3 regions of the Brucella sp. NBRC 12950 genome follow, and region 2 is predicted to be linked to each of the others. Evidence: predicted binding sites of a transcription regulator. Region 2 holds the regulator's gene; each other region holds the start of a gene.

Region 1 (4,304 bases), on a different contig from region 2:
AGCACTTGCCCACTGAATGAGAAGATCAATCGTCGCGCTGCCTGACTGCGACCAGATCTGATTAATCTGGACGGTGAGCCGACGTGCCTTGGTTTCGTCAGAGGTGCGCTTGAGATCGGCAAATAGCTTGTCGAGGCGCTCTTCCGGCGTTTGTTCGGCTTGATTTTGTTCTTTGGGAGCAGGCTTCTGGTCGCTGTCAGTGCCAACCTGCACCGGCGTAATCGGTGCTGTCAGGGAAGGCTTGGTTTCGGCATAGGTCGAAGACGCACTGATCAGGGCCGAAAGGCCAAGCGTAATCGGAAGCGAAGAATTGTTCAGATAAGCAAAAACGTTCCGCATGCGCATAATTTTCATTATACGCAGCGGAACGTCAAATGCAAAATCAGAAATAAGATTAGCCCTGACGTGCCTTGAAGCGCGGAGCAGTCTTATTGATGATGTAAACGCGGCCCTTGCGGCGAACGAGCTGGCAGTCACGATGACGGGCCTTGAGCGCCTTGAGCGAATTCTTGATCTTCATGTCAATCACCGGTCTTGGTTGGCCCATCGACATGACATGTCTCGGGGCTTCATAAAAACAGGCGCCCAAGGCGCCAATTGGTTACAGGCAGTATTCCTGCCCGAAGGGTTGGCCGAAATACACAATATTCCAGCCAAATGTCAACTCCTGCGCCGCAGATTCACGAAGTCAGGTTCGGAAAATCTTGGTCTCAGGGGCTGTTCAGGGAAGAATCTGACAGATTCCTCCGTGAAGTTTAGTTTGCACGGGGCTTTATGCGGGTTACATGACCCATCTTGCGGCCGGGGCGCGCTTCTTTCTTACCGTAGAGGTGCAGCACAGCATTCGATTCTGCGAGAATCGCTGGCACCTTTTCGACGTCATCGCCGATCAGATTCTCCATCACACAATCCGAATGGCGCACGGTGTCGCCCAGCGGGAGGCTTGCAACGGCGCGAATGTGCTGCTCGAACTGCGAGATCGCGCAAGCGGCTTCCGTCCAGTGGCCGGAATTGTGAACGCGTGGTGCAAATTCATTGGCAAGCAGTGTGCCATCTGCGAGGACGAAGAATTCGAGACCAAGCACACCGACATAATCAAGCGCATGCAGGAGCTTCTCAGCGGCTTTGCTGGCAGCTTCTGCTGTCTGAGCCGAGATGGCGGCTGGAACCGTCGAGGTTGCGAGAATGCCGTCCTTATGAACGTTCTCCGAAATATCGAAGATTGCGACATTGCCGTCGCGATCACGGGCTGCAATGACCGAGACTTCGCGCTCGAATGCGACAAAGCCTTCGAGAATTGCTGGTGCGTGCTTGATTGTCTCAAGTGCTGCATGCGCTTCATTCTCATCAAGCGACGTCAGGCGAACCTGCCCCTTGCCGTCATAGCCGAGACGGCGGGTTTTCAGAATGCCGCGTTCTCCCAAAGCACCGAGCGCTGCAATGAGCGTTTCTTCATCATCGACAAGGCGCCAGGGCGCAGTCTCAATACCGCTTTCATTGAGGAACTGCTTCTCGGTGAAGCGATCCTGCGAGATTTCAAGCGCTGCCGGTGGTGGGAAAACGAGCGCCGATTCTGCAAGCTTGTCTGCTGCCGATACCGGCACGTTCTCGAATTCATAGGTGATAACGTCGGAGGCCGCCGCAAGCTCAGCAAGAGCAGTGGGATCATCATAGGCTGCAATGATCTGGCGATTTGCCACCTGAGCCGCCGGGCAATCTGCCTGTGGCTCCAGAATGACCGTCTCATAGCCAAGGCGTGCGGCTGCCATGGCCAGCATACGACCCAACTGGCCGCCGCCGATAATGCCGATCGTTGATCCAGCCTTCAGTGCGGAATTTGCCATATCAGACCTCGTCCGATGGGCGTTCAGCGACGCTTTCGGTTTGCGCTGTGCGCCATTCGTCAAGACGGGCAGCCAGTGCATCGTCGTAAAGTGCGAGAACGGCTGCTGCAAGCAGAGCAGCATTGACGGCACCGGCGCGACCGATAGCGAGCGTGCCGACCGGAATACCTGCTGGCATCTGCACAATCGAAAGGAGAGAGTCCTGTCCGGAAAGTGCTTTTGACTGCACGGGCACACCAAAGACTGGAAGAGGGGTCATGGCTGCTGCCATGCCGGGAAGGTGAGCTGCGCCACCGGCGCCGGCGATCACGACCTTGAAGCCCTCAGCCTTTGCGCCTTTGGCGAAAGCGACGAGGCGGTCTGGTGTGCGATGCGCAGAGACGATGCGGGCGTCAAACGAAATGCCGAGAGCCTCCAGTGTGTCTGCTGCATGACGCATGGTTTCCCAATCGGACTGGCTGCCCATGATGATGGCGACGTCTGCACTCACGCTCATTGATCCTTCCTGCTCCGCTTCAATCGTTTGGTGGTTGGTATATTGAAAAACAAAGCCGGGCGAACCCCGGCTGTAAAACGTCTTTTGTCAGATGCTCAGGCGATGATGTCAGGGATGACCTGATCTTCCATTTCCTGCAGCTTGTCCTTGATAGCGAGTTTTTTCTTTTTCATGCGCTGAATGCGCAGCTGATCGCAGCCCACCTGCATCATGGCGTTTATGGCTGCATCGAAATCCGCGTGTTCCTGTTTCAGACGTGCTACGGCCAATCTGATTTCGGCCTGTTCCTGATCGGACATGCGGTTTGCCCCGTATTGTTCCAGAATGATATTACGGGCCGCACCAGATTGGGGCAGACCCGTTTCGAGCGAAGCCTTTATCACATTTTTCGTGATTGGAAAATGCTACCAAAACAAATTCGACTTTCCACCAAACTCATGCCACAGTGTCATTGTTCTGTCATGAACAACGGTTGCCGGAAGTTTCGACTGACAAACTGTTGAATGGCAGCCGGGACTGCGTAATTGGCCAGGATAACAGGAGGTGTACCGGGCGTTTGCGCAGGTGAGAGCGGATGGAGCCATTCTGTTGGCAAAACTGCTACATGGCTCTGTCCTTTGGGTAATCATTCAAAGGAGAATTGATGATGGCTATCGAGTCCCATCTTGCCACGCTTGAACAGAAGCACGGCGCTTTGGAAGAGGAAATCTCCGAGGCTTTAGCGTCACCGGCAATTGATGACCTGCATGTTACTTCTCTCAAGCGCAAGAAACTCGTTCTCAAGGAGCAGATCGAGAAACTTAAAACTCAGGTGACACGACATTAAACACAGGAGTTTTAAACGGTATTTCAATCGCCGTTGGTGATGATCAACAGGATGGTACTGTTACTGATATTGGCGGCTGTGCAACAGCCGCCGCACATCAGCTTTTAAAATCAAATGATTTTGCAAAGGTGCTCACCATAGAGCATTTCCTGTTTTTATCGCATTATCCCACGCAAAACCGCTTCGCAATTTTGCCGAAAATGCTTTAAAAGACACCGAAGAAAGCAGCGAATATTCGCTGCTTTTTTGTTGTCTATCTGAAGCGGGTGCTCAGCCCTCCGCTTCAGCCCTTGGATCAAGGTTCATGGCTTCAGGAGTTGCACTTTTCACAGACGGCATACTCTTGAACTGTTCCTTTTCAGCCTTTGGCACGGATGCCCTCTTGCGTGAGCGGAACAGCGCATAGGCTGTGATGGAAATATGCGAGAGCGCTGTGATGGCAAACAGCCCCGATGGCCAGAAGATATCCATGGCAGCGGCTGCAAGCAGCGGCCCCAGCATCGTGCCGAAGCCATAAAGCAACAGCAATCCGCTCGATACTTTCACAAAGCTTTCCGCCGAGGCATGGTCATTTGCGTGGGCGACGGCAACCGGGTAAAGCGCATAGGCCAGCGCGCCATAGCAGCCGGTCATAATGATGATGACCTTGCCATTGGACGGGCCGATGATGAAGGCCATAAGGCCGACAAAGGCTGCGAGAGAAGCTACACCGGCCAGAACATAACGCCGGTCTATCAGGTCGGAAATTCGCCCGACCGGGATTTGCATCAAGGCACCAGCTGCGATGGTTACGCTGACCATAAGCGCGATTTCGGTGGTTGAAATGCCCGATTTTGCGCCGAAAACAGCGCCAAGTGTACCCCAGGCACCATTCGCTATGCCAATCAGGATGCAGCCGACGAAGGCGGCAGGTGAATTGCGGTAAAGCGCCTTGAGATCAAGCTGTACTTCGGTCAGCGGTTTTGGGCTTACCGCTGTCGACATGGCGGTGGGGATCAGTGCCAGGCAGAAAAGAATGCCGGTGATCATGAACAGATGATCACTCCTGATATCGCCATTTGCCACCATCATTTGGCCGCTCATGGTGGCACCATAGTTGACCATCATATAGAGGCCGAAAATCTTGCCGCGGGACTCA
Region 2 (4,304 bases):
CGAGGCAAACCGTAAGGTTTCTGACCGCCAGGTCGCCTGGATGAAGACGCTGACTGGTGAAGGCATGATGAGCGAGGCTTTCAACTGGGGTCTGTTCACCAATGGTGCGTCCAGCCGTCCTGAAACCTCTGGTCTGGGTGTCGCGCTGGTCGGTTCCTTCTACATGATGCTGATTGTGCTGGTTCTTGCACTGCCTATCGGTGTCGCTGCTTCGATCTATCTTGAGGAATTTGCGAAGAAGAACCGCCTTACCGATCTGATCGAAGTCAACATCAACAATCTGGCTGCTGTGCCATCGATTGTGTTCGGTCTGCTTGGTCTTGCAGTCTTCATCAACTTCTTCAACCTGCCGCGTTCAGCCTCCATTGTTGGTGGTCTGGTGCTGACATTGATGACGTTGCCAACCATCATCATCGCAACACGTTCGGCACTTCGCGCTGTACCACCATCGATCCGTGCGGCGGCTCTGGGGCTAGGTGCATCTAAGACGCAGATGGTTTTCCATCATGTGCTGCCGCTCGCGGCACCTGGTATTCTGACCGGAACGATTATCGGTCTGGCTCAGGCTCTGGGTGAAACTGCTCCGCTGCTGCTGATCGGTATGGTGGCCTTCGTTGCCAATATGCCGACAACCCCGATGGATCCTGCAACGGCTCTGCCTGTGCAGATCTTCATGTGGGCCAATGAAGCCGAGCGTGCCTTTGTAGAACGGACATCAGGCGCTATTATCGTCCTGCTCCTGTTCCTGGCAGTAATGAACATTGCAGCAATTATTCTGCGCCGCCGCTTTGAGCGCCGCTGGTAAACGGGAGAGAAATGATGAATCTCATGACTGAACGATCTCTCGAAAAAGCCGTAGGAGAAAAGATGAACACCAACGCCCCCTCCGTTAAGATGCGCGGTGACAAGGTCTGCGTGTTTTATGGCGAGAAGCAGGCTCTGTTCGAAGTCGATCTGGAAGTTCCGGAAAAGATGGTCACAGCGCTGATCGGTCCTTCGGGTTGCGGCAAGTCTACCTTCCTGCGTTCGCTTAACCGCATGAACGACACCATCGAAGGTTGCCGCATCGCGGGCAAGATCACGCTCGACAACGAAGACATCTACGATCCGAAGATCGACGTTGTTGAATTGCGCGCTCGCGTTGGCATGGTGTTCCAGAAGCCAAATCCATTTCCGAAGTCGATCTTTGAAAACGTCGCCTATGGCCCACGTATTCACGGCCTTGCCCGCAACAAGACCGATCTCGAAGAAATCGTTGTCACCAGCTTGCAGAAGGCCAGCCTCTTTGAAGAGGTCAAGGATCGTCTGCATGATGCCGGCACCGGTCTTTCCGGTGGTCAGCAGCAGCGTCTGTGCATCGCGCGCGCTATTGCCGTCAGTCCCGAAGTGATCCTGATGGATGAGCCTTGCTCGGCACTCGATCCGATCGCGACCGCCAAGGTTGAAGAGCTGATCGACGAACTGCGCCAGAACTACACCATCGTCATCGTTACACACTCCATGCAGCAGGCCGCACGCGTTTCGCAGCGTACTGCCATGTTCCATCTGGGCAATCTGGTGGAAGTGGGTGATACGGACGTGATGTTCACGGCACCGACCGAAAAGCGCACGCAGGACTACATCACCGGTCGCTTTGGCTAATTAATTGGAACGGGAGCGGCGGCTGGTTTGATAACAAAGCTGTTTGGCTTCCCCGCAATTTACATTGAGGTCTATTATGGCGTCTCAGCATACTGTTAGCGCTTACGACGAAGAACTGCAGTTCCTCACGCATAAGATCGCCGAGATGGGCGGTCATGCAGAGCGCATGGTCGAGCAGTCCGTTGCAGCGATTGTCAATGCCGACAATGCACTTGCCCAGCGTGTTATCTCCGACGATCTCATCCTCGATGCAAGTGAGCGCGAGATTGATGATAAGGCCGTAATGATTATCGCCAAGCGCCAGCCAATGGCTGTCGATCTGCGTGAAATCATCGGCTCGATCCGTATCTCTGCCGATCTGGAGCGCGTTGGCGATCTTGGCAAAAATATTGCTAAGCGCGTTGCTGCGGTTTCGGAATCGCGCCAGCCGGTCAAGCTCTATCGCGGCCTTGAAACCTTGGCTGAGCTGGCACTCACCCAACTCAAAGACGTGCTCGATGCCTATGCAACGCGCTCGGTACAGCAGATCAACGTCGTTCGCGACCGCGATGACGAAATTGACTCGATGTACACTTCGCTGTTCCGCGAGTTGTTGACCTACATGATGGAAGATCCGCGCAACATTTCCGCCTGCACGCATCTTCTGTTTTGCGCAAAGAACATCGAGCGCATTGGCGATCACGCAACCAACATTGCTGAGACGGTCTATTACATCGTGACCGGTCTGCAAATGCCTGCGGAGCGCCCAAAAGAAGACCTGAGCCACGGTATCGTCGTGGACGAGGCGCGTAAATCCTAAGAACATCTGGCACCGCATTCGTGCGGTCCAGATGCCTGCATGAATATGAAAAACGCGACGGCACGCGGTCGATCGGGGGCTTGTATCTTCCGCTGCCTCAAGCGCATCCCAAAAAGTGCGAAGCGATTTTGGGAAGTATATGCGATAAAAACAAGTGCTTAGAGCATGATCCAATTTAGTCGGATCACAGGCGCTCTAAATTTTGGATAGGAAATACTGGATGTCACAGGCACCCAAGATTGCTGTGGTTGAAGACGAAGAAGCCCTGAGTGTACTCCTGCGTTATAACCTCGAAGCCGAGGGGTATCAGGTTGACGCGATGCTGCGCGGCGATGAAGCCGAAATCGCACTTCGTGAAAATGTGCCGGATCTTCTTATTCTGGACTGGATGCTCCCTGGTGTTTCCGGGATCGAGCTGTGCCGCCGTCTGCGCCAGTGGCCGGAAACAGAGCGCCTGCCGATCATCATGTTGACCGCACGCGGTGAAGAAAGCGAACGCGTTCGTGGCCTGAGCGTGGGTGCCGATGATTATGTCGTCAAACCTTTTTCGACACCGGAATTGCTGGCTCGCGTCAAAGCCATGCTCCGTCGCGCCAATCCGAGTGTCCTGTCGCATGTGCTGAAAGTCGGCGATCTTGTTCTCGACCGCCAGCAGCATCGCGTCTATCGCAAGGAAAAGGAAGTCCGTCTCGGACCGACAGAATTCCGCCTGCTCGAATATTTCATGATGTCGCCGGGCCGTGTCTTCTCGCGCAGCCAGTTGCTTGATGGCGTCTGGGGGCCAGACATTTATGTCGATGATAGAACAGTCGACGTGCATGTCGGACGTCTTCGCAAGGCAATTAATGTTGGTCGCGCGCTTGATCCTATCCGCACGGTACGCGGTGCTGGATACTCATTCGGATAACCAAATCTCGATTTGCAGAACCCTATACAAGCGGCTCGTTGCTGAAAATGCGACGGGCCGTTTTGCATATTCGGCAAGAACGTTACGACTCAGTTCCAACCTTCCGATTCGGAATTCAATATCCACAACGTGCCAAAACGGCCAGTATCACACGATGTTACAATGATCGTGACAAAGTTGAAGAGCCGGCGAAATCGAGGTCAAAAGCAGCATCGAAAAAGCTTAAAAAGACGCTTGCGTAAAATCTTGAAACATCGGCGAAATAAGGCAGTGATGTGGCCTGTATTTCAGCAAATTGAATCGCGTTAAATCAATAACTTATAAGATTTGCTAAATCACGTTAAGGATTTGTTAATAAATTTAAGGGGTTTGTGGGGAAAATTAAGCTCTGGATTCGGGTTCAATCTGCCTCTGTTTTGGAGGTGTCATGACTTTTGGAATTTGACCATTCGCCTTTTTTTGGCCTAAAAATTCTAAAACCTTGAATGCAATGAGTGACAGCAGAACGTTTATTTTATGATTTTCGTTCTATTTGGCTGGAGCGCCGGGCATCTTAGAAGGATGTGCAAAGGCTGCTCTGTTAGTTCAAATCTGCTGCATAGTTTTATGCGGTGGCACCACAGCCAGGTTTCAAACGCCTTTTGCGGGGCGGAGGCCAGGTTGGATCAGTTAAGGGTCCTAACTATGAGACTGAGCCGTTGACGCGCGCTTCGAAATGGAAATTGCCCGTTATTCTAGGGCTGCTGGTTGCGCCATTTTTGGTGACGGGTTGCACGACGACCAGTGGTACGACCAAAACCAAAACCGAAAAGACGGCGGCGGCTAGCCACGTCAAGACAGTCAATGGCGTCAAGACTTTCACATACACCGCCAAAGACCGCGAATGCCTCGAACGTGCGATGTTCTTCGAATCCAACCGTTCAAGCCCCGATGGTCTGATGGCCGTTGGTACGGTTG
Region 3 (4,304 bases), on a different contig from region 2:
GATATGACCGATACGGTGGATGTAACCGTCAGCGTCGATCTTTGATGTATCGACGAGAACGATATTCTTGACCTTGGCCGGCAGGGGATAGCAGGCTGAAAGATCGTCGGTCTTGCACTCAAGGCTCGGATCACCTTCGCCATTGTCACGCTCGATGACCAGCGCACGGGTGTCGTCGATGAAGTTGAAGTCACCAATAGCAGTTGCGCCTTCAGCCAGACGGAAGCGGTAGCTGTTGCCAGTCCATTCGCCTTTGCCGGTGTCAAAAGTGATGACGCGCAGGAAATCGCCTTCCGGCTTGCCGCTGTCGTCATAAAGCGGCTTTTCAAGCATGGCCCAGAGCTGGTTGGTCTTTGGCTGCAATGCCATGCCTTCATAGCCGCCCGAACGCTGAACGCGATAATCCTTGCCGGCAACCGCTGGCACGACGACGCCCGGTGTATCTGGCCCGGTCAGCTGCTTACCATCGAGCATGGTTGGATAGACGGCTTTCACGCGGCCATCGAGACCAGCGCGAATGATGTAAGGGCCAAACTCATCACCAATCCAGATCTCGTCATTGAGATACTGAATGCTTTCCGGGTCAAAATCCGCACCCGTCAGGTAACGGCCATCGGTGCCTTCATAGGCGATGCGGAACGGCACTTTCTTGTCGGGATCGCGCAAAAATACCGACTCCACGCGCTCAACCTTGCCGGTTTCAAAATCAGGCTTCATGCGGTGGAAGAACAGCAGTGCATCCGGGCTGTTGGCCTTGGTGCCAAAACCGTTGTCGGTCAGTGTGAAAATGCTGCCATCGGCTGCACGATTCATAGCAAAGCCTGACATGCCCTGTACCGGCTGGCCGATGAAGGGAAGCGAGATGCCGGTGGTGTGGCTGCCATAGGCTTTGCCGACATCGCCCATGACGCTCATCGGCTTGTCATTGCGTGCCTTGCCGGTGAACTTGCCGGAAACCCAGGCATCGCGGGGTGCATCGGCAGGCGGTGTTATCAGCGTCAAAGCTGGCAGATAGGCGTGACCTGCCAGTTTAGCGGTGAATGACTCTTCAGCCATGGCCGAAGCCGTCATAGCAATCGTGGCAATGGAAGCGAGAAGATAACCAAGGCGCATAAGGGACCCCCTAAATTGCGAAAACAAACGCAATGGTCCTTAAAGGGGCCCTGTGACGGGTGATTATCATCACGATTAAGGTTTGATGACAGCTGCTAAGGAAGCTTGATCACGACGAACTGGGTAAACTGGTCGGCATTGAAATTATTGTCAGACACCATCACCAGCGTTTTCGCACCATCGATTTCCGGACCCCATGTGATGGATTCGATATTGTCGATATCGAGGCCGAACGTACCTTCATCAAGACGCAGCAAGAGTTCTTTCTTCAACGGTGTGGCTGCGATCCCCTCAAGCGATGATTTGCTGTTCACATCAGTCGCACCTTCGAAGGATGCGCGATAAACGCTGATGCGATTGCCCACACCGTGAGCGTAGCTTCGCTCCACAGTGAGAAGATTCGACCCATCCGTCATGAACTCGCTTAATCCATTGTCGTTCCAGAAAGGCGGTAGCGTTGCCTTTGCGAAAACCGGATCAGTTTCATAGACATGTTCGGCGGTTGCTTGACCCGATGCGATATCGAAGGAGATGATGCGCGACTTGCTGCCTTTATCAAGCGTGGCAATCTCGCCATCCTGAGCCAGCGCATTTTCAGTGCCTGCAAGCAGCGTCTTGCCGTCCGTAGTGACGGCGAGACTTTCAAAAGCCAGATTGCTTCGCGTGCCGCGCGTCTTATTCTCATCTGGCAAATACGCTTCCGGCAGTTTGAATTCACGAACAAAGCTTCCATCGAGCTTCATTTCACGAACAGAAGGCTTGCCTTTGCGGTCGCCTTCGCTGGACCAGTAAAGCGTCTGGCTTTGAGCGTTGAAGCGAATGCTTTCCGCATCGACATCCTTGATTGCAAAAGGCTTTCCCTCGGCATCAAGCAGGGTGTTGGTTTCCAGAATATCCAATCCGTGAATGCCGGATGCGTCAATATCGAGTTTTAGTTTGTAGAAACGGGCAGGTGCCTTCTCTGAACGGTCATCAGAAATTGCATAATAGATATTTTGGGCCGGATCGTAATCAAGACCGGAAATGCCGCCAAACTCAACGCCATTGAGTTTCAGGCCCGTAGGCAGAACAAACTCGCCGACCAAAGCGGACACTTTTTCTTGCGCAAAGACAGGAAGCACTGTGCTGAGAAGAAGTGCCGTCAATGGAATGGTCGAGAGCGTTTTGCGTATCATATGTCACCTGTCTGATTGATCCGCAGACAATTAGCCCAAGTTTTTTACACCTGCATGAATACGAGAGAATTTGAAAAATTATTATTTAAAAACAAATAGATGGATAAAATAAGCTGTTCTTGTGGGCGGCAGACTCCTTGTTTAGTGGGTGAGTTGCCCTCTCAATAGCCGGCAAAGCAAGTTTTACCAATTAATCGGCAAACTGTTATACCAGTGTCATCTAGCTTTCTTATCTGACCCTCACACGCATTACACAGTGGGGATTTCTGATATGCGCAAACTGCTTCTTGCTCTCGCCTCAGCAACCATGCTGACGACTGCGGCTGGTGCTGCAACCGTCTATCCAATTGACCGGGCGACAATCCTTGTCAATTCGCCCTTCGACTTCAAGGTTGAGTTCGATAAGGTCGTTAAGCCAGAGGACGTGAAAGTTACCGTTAATGGCCAGGACTATGAAGCTGTTTTTGGCAGCAAAGCCGAGTTTACCGCTGAAGAAAAAGGCGCAGAAGACAAGGTTTTGGGTTCCGCTCTCATTCTTCGCGGACTGAAAATCGGCAAGGCCGGTGACTACAAGGTTGAAGTTTCTGCAGGCGACGAAACCAAGTCAGTCAATTGGGATGTCTATGCGACCGGCAATGAAGCCAAAGCCAAGAACATCATCTTCTTGATTGCTGATGGTCTGTCGGTTGCTCACCGTACAGGCGCGCGCATCATGTCGAAGGGCATGAGTGAGGGTAAAGCCAATGGTCGCCTCAACATGGATGATATTCCGCCTGTTGCTTTCATCGGAACGTCTTCTACCCATTCGATTGCGACTGACAGTGCCAACACCATGTCTGCTTATATGACCGGCCATAAGTCACGCGTGAATGCACTTGGCGTTTATGCCGACCGTACGCCTGACAGCCAGGACGACCCAAAGGTTGAAACCATTGCAGAAGCAATGCGTCGTGAAACCAAGAAGTCCATCGGCATTGTTTCGACATCCGAACTTCAGGACGCCACACCGGCCGCGCTGGTCGCACATACGCGCAAGCGTTCCGACAAGGCTGATATTGTTGGAATGATGTATGATGTGAAGCCTGATGTCATTCTTGGTGGCGGTTCTGCTTACTTCCTTGCAAAGGATGTTCCAGGTTCCAAGCGCAAGGACGACAAGGATTATATTCAGTTGTTCAAGGATGCCGGATACGCGCTGGTCACAAGTAAGGACGAGCTTGCTGCATCGGGTGAGTCAAATCAGGACAAGCTCCTCGGTCTTTTCCATACCGGCAATCTCGACGTCACGCTTGATCGCGAATTCCTCAAGAAGGGTACGGTCGACAAATTCCCCAACCAGCCAGGTCTTGTGGAAATGACCAAGACGGCTCTTGAAAAGCTCTCCAAGAACCCGGAAGGCTTCTTCCTGATGGTTGAAGGCGCATCGGTTGATAAGATGAGCCATCCGCTTGATTGGGATCGCGCACTTGTCGAAACCATCGAGTTCGACAAGGCCGTTGGCGTTGCCCGCGAATTTGCAGAAAAGAACCCGGACACGATGATTATCGTCACCGGCGATCACACCCATGGCGTTGCCATCATTGGAACAGTTGATGACGAAAAGCCGGGCGATGAAATGCGCGAAAAGGTTGGCACTTATGATGCCGCCGGATTCCCGAATTACGAAGACACCAATGGCGACGGTTACCCGGATCGCATAGATGTTTCGCGTCGTCTGTTCCTCGCCGCCAATAACGGTCCGGATCATTACGAAACCTTCCGTCCAAAGATGGATGGCGCCTTCGTGCCGGCCGTTAAGAACGAGAAGGGCGAATATGTAGCCAATGAGGCTTACAAGGATGTTCCGGGCGCAGTCTTCGTTCAGGGCAACATTCCTAAGGAAGATGACACCGGCGTTCACGCTGTCGATGACGTTGTTCTTCAGGCAACGGGTCCAGGCTCCGAGGGTCTTCGCGGCTATATGGAACAGAGCGATGTTTACCGTGTGCTTGCTGACACCTTTGCGCTCGGCAAGGC

The links. The regulator PhoB, encoded in region 2, activates phosphate uptake and scavenging genes when phosphate is short. The targets are predictions, from matches to a motif close to TGTCATNNANCTGTCAT.
Positions count from the first base shown of each region.
Region 1: QSJ70_RS19595 (YdcH family protein) is a predicted target of PhoB. The motif match lies at 2,787-2,803, and genes of this name have one in related genera.
Region 3: QSJ70_RS07020 (alkaline phosphatase) is a predicted target of PhoB. The motif match lies at 2,503-2,519, and genes of this name have one in related genera.

Region 1 covers NZ_BSQC01000012.1:115,741-120,044, forward strand. Annotated here, with positions in the region: gene QSJ70_RS19575 (tetratricopeptide repeat protein) at 1-345, opposite strand, end outside; gene ykgO (type B 50S ribosomal protein L36) at 395-520, opposite strand; gene QSJ70_RS19585 (5-(carboxyamino)imidazole ribonucleotide synthase) at 756-1,844, opposite strand; gene purE (5-(carboxyamino)imidazole ribonucleotide mutase) at 1,846-2,334, opposite strand; gene QSJ70_RS19595 (YdcH family protein) at 2,436-2,639, opposite strand; gene QSJ70_RS19600 (YdcH family protein) at 2,984-3,166, shown strand; gene QSJ70_RS19605 (MFS transporter) at 3,437-4,304, opposite strand, start outside.
Region 2 covers NZ_BSQC01000004.1:172,196-176,499, reverse strand. Annotated here, with positions in the region: gene pstA (phosphate ABC transporter permease PstA) at 1-805, shown strand, start outside; gene pstB (phosphate ABC transporter ATP-binding protein PstB) at 868-1,641, shown strand; gene phoU (phosphate signaling complex protein PhoU) at 1,718-2,440, shown strand; gene phoB (phosphate regulon transcriptional regulator PhoB) at 2,661-3,347, shown strand; gene QSJ70_RS08190 (cell wall hydrolase) at 4,046-4,304, shown strand, end outside.
Region 3 covers NZ_BSQC01000003.1:352,518-356,821, forward strand. Annotated here, with positions in the region: gene QSJ70_RS07010 (esterase-like activity of phytase family protein) at 1-1,113, opposite strand, end outside; gene QSJ70_RS07015 (esterase-like activity of phytase family protein) at 1,209-2,288, opposite strand; gene QSJ70_RS07020 (alkaline phosphatase) at 2,560-4,304, shown strand, end outside.